One region of the Desulfitobacterium sp. LBE genome, then DNA from elsewhere that is predicted to be linked to it. Evidence: riboswitches for the same ligand, from Rfam matches in the RefSeq annotation. Region 1 holds a riboswitch; the other holds the start of a gene.
The links. A riboswitch is a leader RNA that binds a small molecule or an ion and turns the genes downstream of it on or off. The one in region 1 is predicted to bind S-adenosylmethionine.
Positions count from the first base shown of each region.

Region 2: linked by a shared signal. The riboswitch ahead of metA (homoserine O-succinyltransferase) and the one ahead of DESLBE_RS09530 (methionine ABC transporter ATP-binding protein) in region 1 are both predicted to bind S-adenosylmethionine.

Region 1 covers NZ_VLKD01000001.1:2,012,940-2,016,350, forward strand. The annotation lists gene hisZ (ATP phosphoribosyltransferase regulatory subunit) at 1-656, opposite strand, end outside; gene DESLBE_RS09525 (YerC/YecD family TrpR-related protein) at 658-999, opposite strand; SAM riboswitch class I at 1,198-1,298, shown strand; gene DESLBE_RS09530 (methionine ABC transporter ATP-binding protein) at 1,379-2,401, shown strand; gene DESLBE_RS09535 (methionine ABC transporter permease) at 2,394-3,071, shown strand; gene DESLBE_RS09540 (MetQ/NlpA family ABC transporter substrate-binding protein) at 3,273-3,411, shown strand, end outside.
Region 2 covers NZ_VLKD01000001.1:4,088,321-4,091,731, forward strand. The annotation lists gene DESLBE_RS19305 (amino acid ABC transporter ATP-binding protein) at 1-626, shown strand, start outside; gene DESLBE_RS19310 (cysteine ABC transporter substrate-binding protein) at 765-1,640, shown strand; SAM riboswitch class I at 1,908-2,014, shown strand; gene metA (homoserine O-succinyltransferase) at 2,125-3,048, shown strand; gene DESLBE_RS19320 (HDIG domain-containing metalloprotein) at 3,083-3,411, shown strand, end outside.

The DNA of each region.
Region 1 (3,411 bases):
CCGTGAAGATGGGGAAGCTTTAAAAGAACGTCCTGAACCCCAGCTTCAAAACCGTAGTCCTTAACCAACCGCTCAATCCCCACAAAATCCTTGCGGGCCAGCTTCTCCTGATAATGGAGCTGGAATTCCTGAGGAACCCCTAACTCAGCCATAATACCGGTAAAGATCCCCATATGTCCCAAATTGATTTGAAAGTCCATGCCGCCGATTTTGCGGAGAGCTTCAATCGCTAAGGCGACCACTTCGGCATCTGCCGCAGGAGAGGCCGAGCCAATCAGCTCCACTCCCACCTGCCTGAATTCTTGTTTATGAGATTTAGAATAGCGGAAGACATCTGCTGCGTAACATAAGCGCAAAGGAAAGGCAGTCCCCCGCATCCGGGTGCTGACCATCCGGGCGATGGGAGTGGTTAACTCCGGACGCAGCACCAGGACATGGCCCTGACGATCAAAGAGCTTAAAAAAACTATCCCCTTCCTCTTCGACCGGCTGGATGCATGCCCCATACTCCAAGGTCGGAGTGACAACCTTCTGATAAGCCCAGGCTTTGAATAAATCCAGTGCAGAGGCCTCTGCCCGCTCTTGTAAGGCTAACTCATCAGGAAGAAGATCATGCATCCCTTCCGGGATTCTTAAGCCCAGAGAACTTCGCAGCATATTAATCCCCCCCCTTTTCCTTCTCCTCCAGACGCTTCAGGACCATCTGATAACCGTCGGCCCCAAAGTACAGGCACCGCTTAACCCGGCTGATAGTCGCCGTACTAGCCCCTGTGGATTGGGCGATGGTGGTATAGGTCACATTCTTCTCCAGAAGTTTGGCCACTTCCAGACGCTGAGCCAAAGACTTAATCTCCGCCACCGTAGCGATATCCTGAAAGAACCTATAGCACTCTTCCCGATCCTTTAATAATAAAATAGCGTCAAAAAGCGCATCCGTTGAGGAATCACGCAGGCGCTGATCAATTCCCTTGAAATCATCGTCTTTATATTCATCCATCATCGATCATCTCCTTATACTTCTATACTTTAATTTATTAAAGTATAGGGCCCTTGTCAATATTCATAGCCTCTCTTCAGAAAATTTGTTTAACCTGCCAGAACTTTCTATTGAAAAAATTACTTGCCAAGACTCTATGCTTTATGTTAATATAATGTCTATCAAGATTTCGACTGAAACTTGGTACAAAGTTAATAAACACTCTTATCCAGAGTAGGTGGAGGGACTGGCCCGATGAAACCCGGCAACCGACATGAAAATGCACGGTGCTAAATCCTGCAGGAAATACTGGGAGATGAGAGGAAACCCGACTATAACTCTGCGGATTTCCTCGTGGAGTTTTTTGTTATATTCAGTTAGAACCTAACGAGGGGGAACAGCGTTGATTAGAATTGAGAACTTAACAAAGGTTTACACCTCCCGCAAAGAGCAAGTTACAGCCATTGAAGATATCTCCCTGCATATTCCCAAAGGAGCGATTTACGGCATCATCGGTTTAAGCGGTGCCGGTAAAAGCACCCTGGTCCGTTGCATCAATCGCTTGGAAGAGCCCACCGGGGGTAAAATCATCATCGATGGTCAGGATTTAACAGCGATGTCCGCGGCAGAGCTCCGGCAAGTCCGCCAAAAGATCGGCATGATCTTTCAGCACTTCCATCTGCTCCAGTCCCGCACCGTTTTTGATAATATTGCTTTTCCTTTAGAAATTGCCGGTTTTAAAAAACCAGAGATAGAAGAGAGGGTTAAGGAGCTGCTTCCCCTAGTAGGCTTGGAGGATAAGGCCCATGTCTACCCTTCCCAGCTCAGCGGCGGTCAAAAGCAAAGAGTGGGGATTGCCCGTGCGCTGGCCACCAACCCTAAAGTGCTCCTTTGCGATGAGGCCACTTCCGCCCTTGACCCCCAAACCACTTTATCTATCTTGAATCTCTTAAAGGATATCAATCAGCGTTTCGGCTTAACCATTATTATGATTACTCACGAAATGAAAGTGGTTAAAGAGATCTGCACCGATGTGGCCGTCATCCATGAGTCAAAAATCGCTGAACAAGGGCCTGTGGAATCCGTCTTTATTCAACCCCAGTCCAGCGTCGCCAAGGAATTCATCTCCACTGTATTTCCCAATGAACTCCCTGAAGATTTGCTTCGTGAACTGGCCACTCATCCCAATTCTCAGATTGTGCGCATCCAATTCCTGGGTTCACGGGCATCGGACCCCATCATTGCCGACCTTATGAAAGAATGCGAGGTTCGGGCCAATATCCTTTATGGAAGCATCGACCACCTCCGCTCCACTCTCTTTGGCACCTTAACCTTGGAGCTGCAGGGAGATCCCGGACAACTGGCTTTAGCTCATCAATATCTAGCCCAGCGCGAACTCAAAGTGGAGGTGATCCAAAATGTTTGATTTTACCAACCCTCAATACTGGGAAACCATCTATCAACTTCTGGTCCCTGCTACAGGAGAGACCCTATACATGGTTATGGCCTCTACTCTGCTGGCTTATCTTCTTGGTGTTCCTCTGGGGGTCATTCTGGTCATCTCTTCTCCCGATCATATCTCGCCGAATCCTTGGATAGAACGCACCCTCGGCACAGTGATCAACATCTTTCGCTCGGCACCTTTTATCGTTTTGCTTCTGGCTTTGATTCCTGTCACTCAAGCCATCATGGGCACATACATCGGTACCGACGCTGCAATAATCCCTCTGGTCTTTGCCACAGCACCTTTCGTGGCCCGCATGGTGGAGAGTTCGCTTAAAGAAATTCCTTACGGAGTCATTGAAGCGGCCCTATCCATGGGCTCTTCCCCTTGGCAGATTATCCGTAAAGTTCTTTTGCCTGAAGCCAAGGCCTCTCTCATCTTAGGCGCCGCCATCACCACGATCAGCGTCGTCGGCTATACCGCCATGGCGGGGACCATAGGAGCCGGTGGCTTAGGAGACGTGGCTATCCGCTACGGGCATCAACGTTTTCGGACCGACGTGATGATTATGACCGTCATCATTCTCGTGATTATCGTCCAATTGGTTCAACTCTTTGGCACCAAACTGGCTCGCCGGATTAGTAACCACTAAGCATGTTCCAAGCGCTCACTCAAATTCATGGCGGGCGATACCGGTACTCCTGTCAAGTTCTTTGGGGAGGAGGCTTGAGCATATATCTTCTCAAGGGTATCTCACAATGAAGGGTATCTCACAATGAAGGGTATCTCACAAAAAATGTCTTCATGTGTATCTTCAGAGGAAAAGAAAGAAGAATTTAAGGAGGAAATAAGAATGAAACGTAAACTCTCGACTTTAATTATCGGCTCCGTAGTAGCCCTATCCTTGGTACTTACCGGGTGCGGAAGCACCCCTCAGAAAACCGATACCCCACCCGCCTCCGGTAATGCCAATGAGCCTGTGACGATCAAAG
Region 2 (3,411 bases), 2.1 Mb from region 1:
GGCCCTCCGGATGCGGTAAAAGCACTCTGCTCCGCTGCCTTAACGGTCTTGAACCCATTCAAAAAGGAGATATCCTGCTGTCAGGTCAAAGCCTGATCAGAGGAAAAGTCGATTGGGGGCAGATTCGTCAGCAGATTGGTATGGTTTTTCAAAACTATGATCTTTTTCCCCATATGACGGTGATTGAGAATATTCTCCTGGGGCCTGCAAAGGTACAGAACAGGGAGCGCAGCCAAGTCATGGAGCAAGCCAAGGCCCTTTTGGAAAGAGTGGGGTTATTCGATAGAATGGACGCTTGGCCAAGGGAGCTATCCGGAGGCCAGAAGCAAAGAATCGCTATCGTCAGAGCCTTATGCATGAATCCGGAGATCATGCTTTTTGATGAGGTGACAGCATCCCTTGATCCGGAAATGGTCCGGGAAGTTCTTGACGTGATGCTGGGCCTGGCCAAACAGGGAATGACCATGATCATTGTCACTCATGAGATGGGCTTTGCCCAAGCCGTCGCCGACCGGGTCGTCTTCATGGATTCAGGTACTATTTGTGAAATTGCCGGTCCCCAGGAGTTCTTCAATAACCCACGCACCGAGCGGGCGAAGCAATTTCTTAATATATTTCAATATTAGTGCCGGTGCGCCAGGCGGGTGCAGCAATACTGCAGCCTTCCGCAGCGTTCCATAGGTTTTCACAGTGCCGGGCAACTAGAGCCAAAGGAAAGCTATAAAAATATCCCAAAAAGAAGAGAAGAAAGGTTGAGAGAAAAGATGAAAAAGATGATCAGATCCCTGGCCCTCGTTCTGGCCGGAGCGTTGCTCTTGGGCGGACTTGTGGGGTGCGGCCAGACAGGCGGCGACCAAGCCAATAATGCCAACAACGCCTCCCCAGCAGGCTCCCTGGAAGAAATCAAGCAGCGGGGAACCCTGCGGATTGGGGTGTTCAGCGATAAGCCGCCCTTTGGTTATGTAGATGCCAATGGCCAGAATCAAGGCTTTGATGTGGAAATCGCCAGACGCTTCGCCAAAGACCTTTTAGGGGACGAATCCAAGGTAGAGTTCGTATTGGTGGAGGCTGCCAACAGAGTACCTTATCTGGAATCCAACAAGGTCGACATTATTATGGCTAATTTCACAGTGACAGAAGAAAGAAAGCAAAAAGTGGATTTTGCCAACCCCTATATGAAAGTTGCCCTGGGGATCGTCTCACCTGACGGAGCCTTGATCACCTCTATCGACCAGCTTCAAGGGCAGAAGGTTATTGTCAATAAAGGAACCACGGCTCAGGATTATCTGACCAAAAACCACCCGGATCTGGAACTTCTTAAATATGATCAAAACACGGAAGCCTTTGAAGCCTTAAAAGATGGCCGGGGAGCCGCCTTAGCTCATGACAATACGGAAGTCCTCGCCTGGGCCAAATCCAATCCGGGCTTCACCGTAGGTGTACCTACTTTAGGCAGCACGGACACCATTGCACCGGCAGTAAAGAAGGGCGACACCGAACTCTTAAACTGGATCAATCAGGAGCTGGCAGAGCTTGCTAAAGAAGATTTTGTAAGGAAAGCTTATGAAAAAACCCTCCTGCCCGTGTACGGGGACGATGTAAAACCTGAGGAGCTGATTGTCGAAGGCGGGAAACTTTAAGCCCAGAGTATATATATCTAAATATATATCTAAGGATAATAAGGAGTAAGACGGTTCTCATCCTGCTTTAGCCGGGGAGAGCCGTCTTCTGTTATGAAAAAGATCTGAAAAGGAGCCGCAAAAGCCTCAGAAAAATGCTGAAAAGCTACGCGACTCGTACAATCCCTCTACAATAATTTTGTTATAGAGCAGATTGACATTAGTGCCAAGATGTAATAATATAGTGCCAATGACGATTTTCATCGTCATCAACTAAATACAGCCCATTTCTTATCAAGAGTGGTGGAGGGACTGGCCCGATGAAACCCAGCAACCGGTATTCAGATGAATACAACGGTGCTAATTCCTGCGATGGAAGCATTGATAGATGAGAGAGGAATTTTTGGTGATACCCTCTTTCTTGGAAAGAGGTTTTCTTTATTTTAAAGACAAACCCATTCAGAATGAACGAAGAATTTTCTAAGTGTAGCGAAGGGAGAATACTATGCCGATCAATGTACCCGATGGCCTGCCCGCAGCAGAAATACTCACCAAAGAGGATGTGTTTATTATGGAAGAGAGGCGTGCCGAGCATCAGGACATTCGCCCTCTCAGTATTGTCATTCTCAATCTCATGCCCAATAAGATCGTAACCGAAACACAGATTCTCCGGCTCTTAGGGAATTCCCCCTTGCAAGTGGATATTACCCTGCTTTACCCGGAAACCCATCACTCCAAGAATACCCCGGAAGAATACCTGATTAAGTATTATCAGACCTTTGACAGCATCAAAGATCAGAAATTTGACGGCATGATCATTACCGGGGCCCCTATCGAGCAGATGCCCTTTGAAGAGGTTGATTTTTGGCCGGAGCTGCAGAAGATTATGGACTGGAGTAAAGCCCATGTCTTTTCCACTCTTTTCATTTGCTGGGGAGCCCAGGCCGGGCTTTACCACTTCTTTGGTGTTCCCAAGTATCCTTTGCCGGCGAAGATGTTCGGTGTTTTCCCTCATACCTTAAACCGCAAGGATGTCCGCTTGCTCAGAGGTTTTGATGACGTTTTTTATGTGCCTCACTCCCGGCATACAGAAGTCAGAAAGGAAGATATCGTCAAGGCGCCGGAGCTGGAGATTCTTTCCGAATCTGAGGAGTCCGGAGTCTACCTGATCGGGACCAAGGGTGGCCGGCAGATTTTTGCCACAGGTCATTCCGAATACGATCCCCATACCCTGAAAGCGGAATATGATCGGGATATGGCCCTGGAGCTCCCCATCAACATTCCTCAGAACTATTACCCCGGGGATGATCCCAGGAAGACGCCTCTCGTCAAGTGGAGAGGGCATTCTAATTTGCTTTTTGCCAATTGGCTCAATTACTATGTCTATCAGGAAACACCCTATAACCTTGAAGAACTGGGCAATAGATAAAATACAAATACCACGATAGAAAGAAGGATGTCGGATGCCGGATTATACAAAAGATAGGGAGGCTGCTTGGCAGCTTCTCAACGAGTATGTAAAAAGTGAAACCCTATTGCGTCACTCCATGACAGTGGAAGCGGTGATGCGCCATTTTGCTTCCCTTTATCAGGAAGATCCCGACCTTTGGGGAAATATCGGCTTATTGCATGATATTGATTTTGAGATGTACCCAGATCAACACTGCCGCAAAACCCGGGAGATCCTCACCCCCCAAGGCTTGCCGGATGAATTTATCCGGGCTATTGAAAGCCATGGCTACGGTCTGGTCCATGATGTGGAGCCCCGGGAGAACGTGGAAAAGGTCCTGTT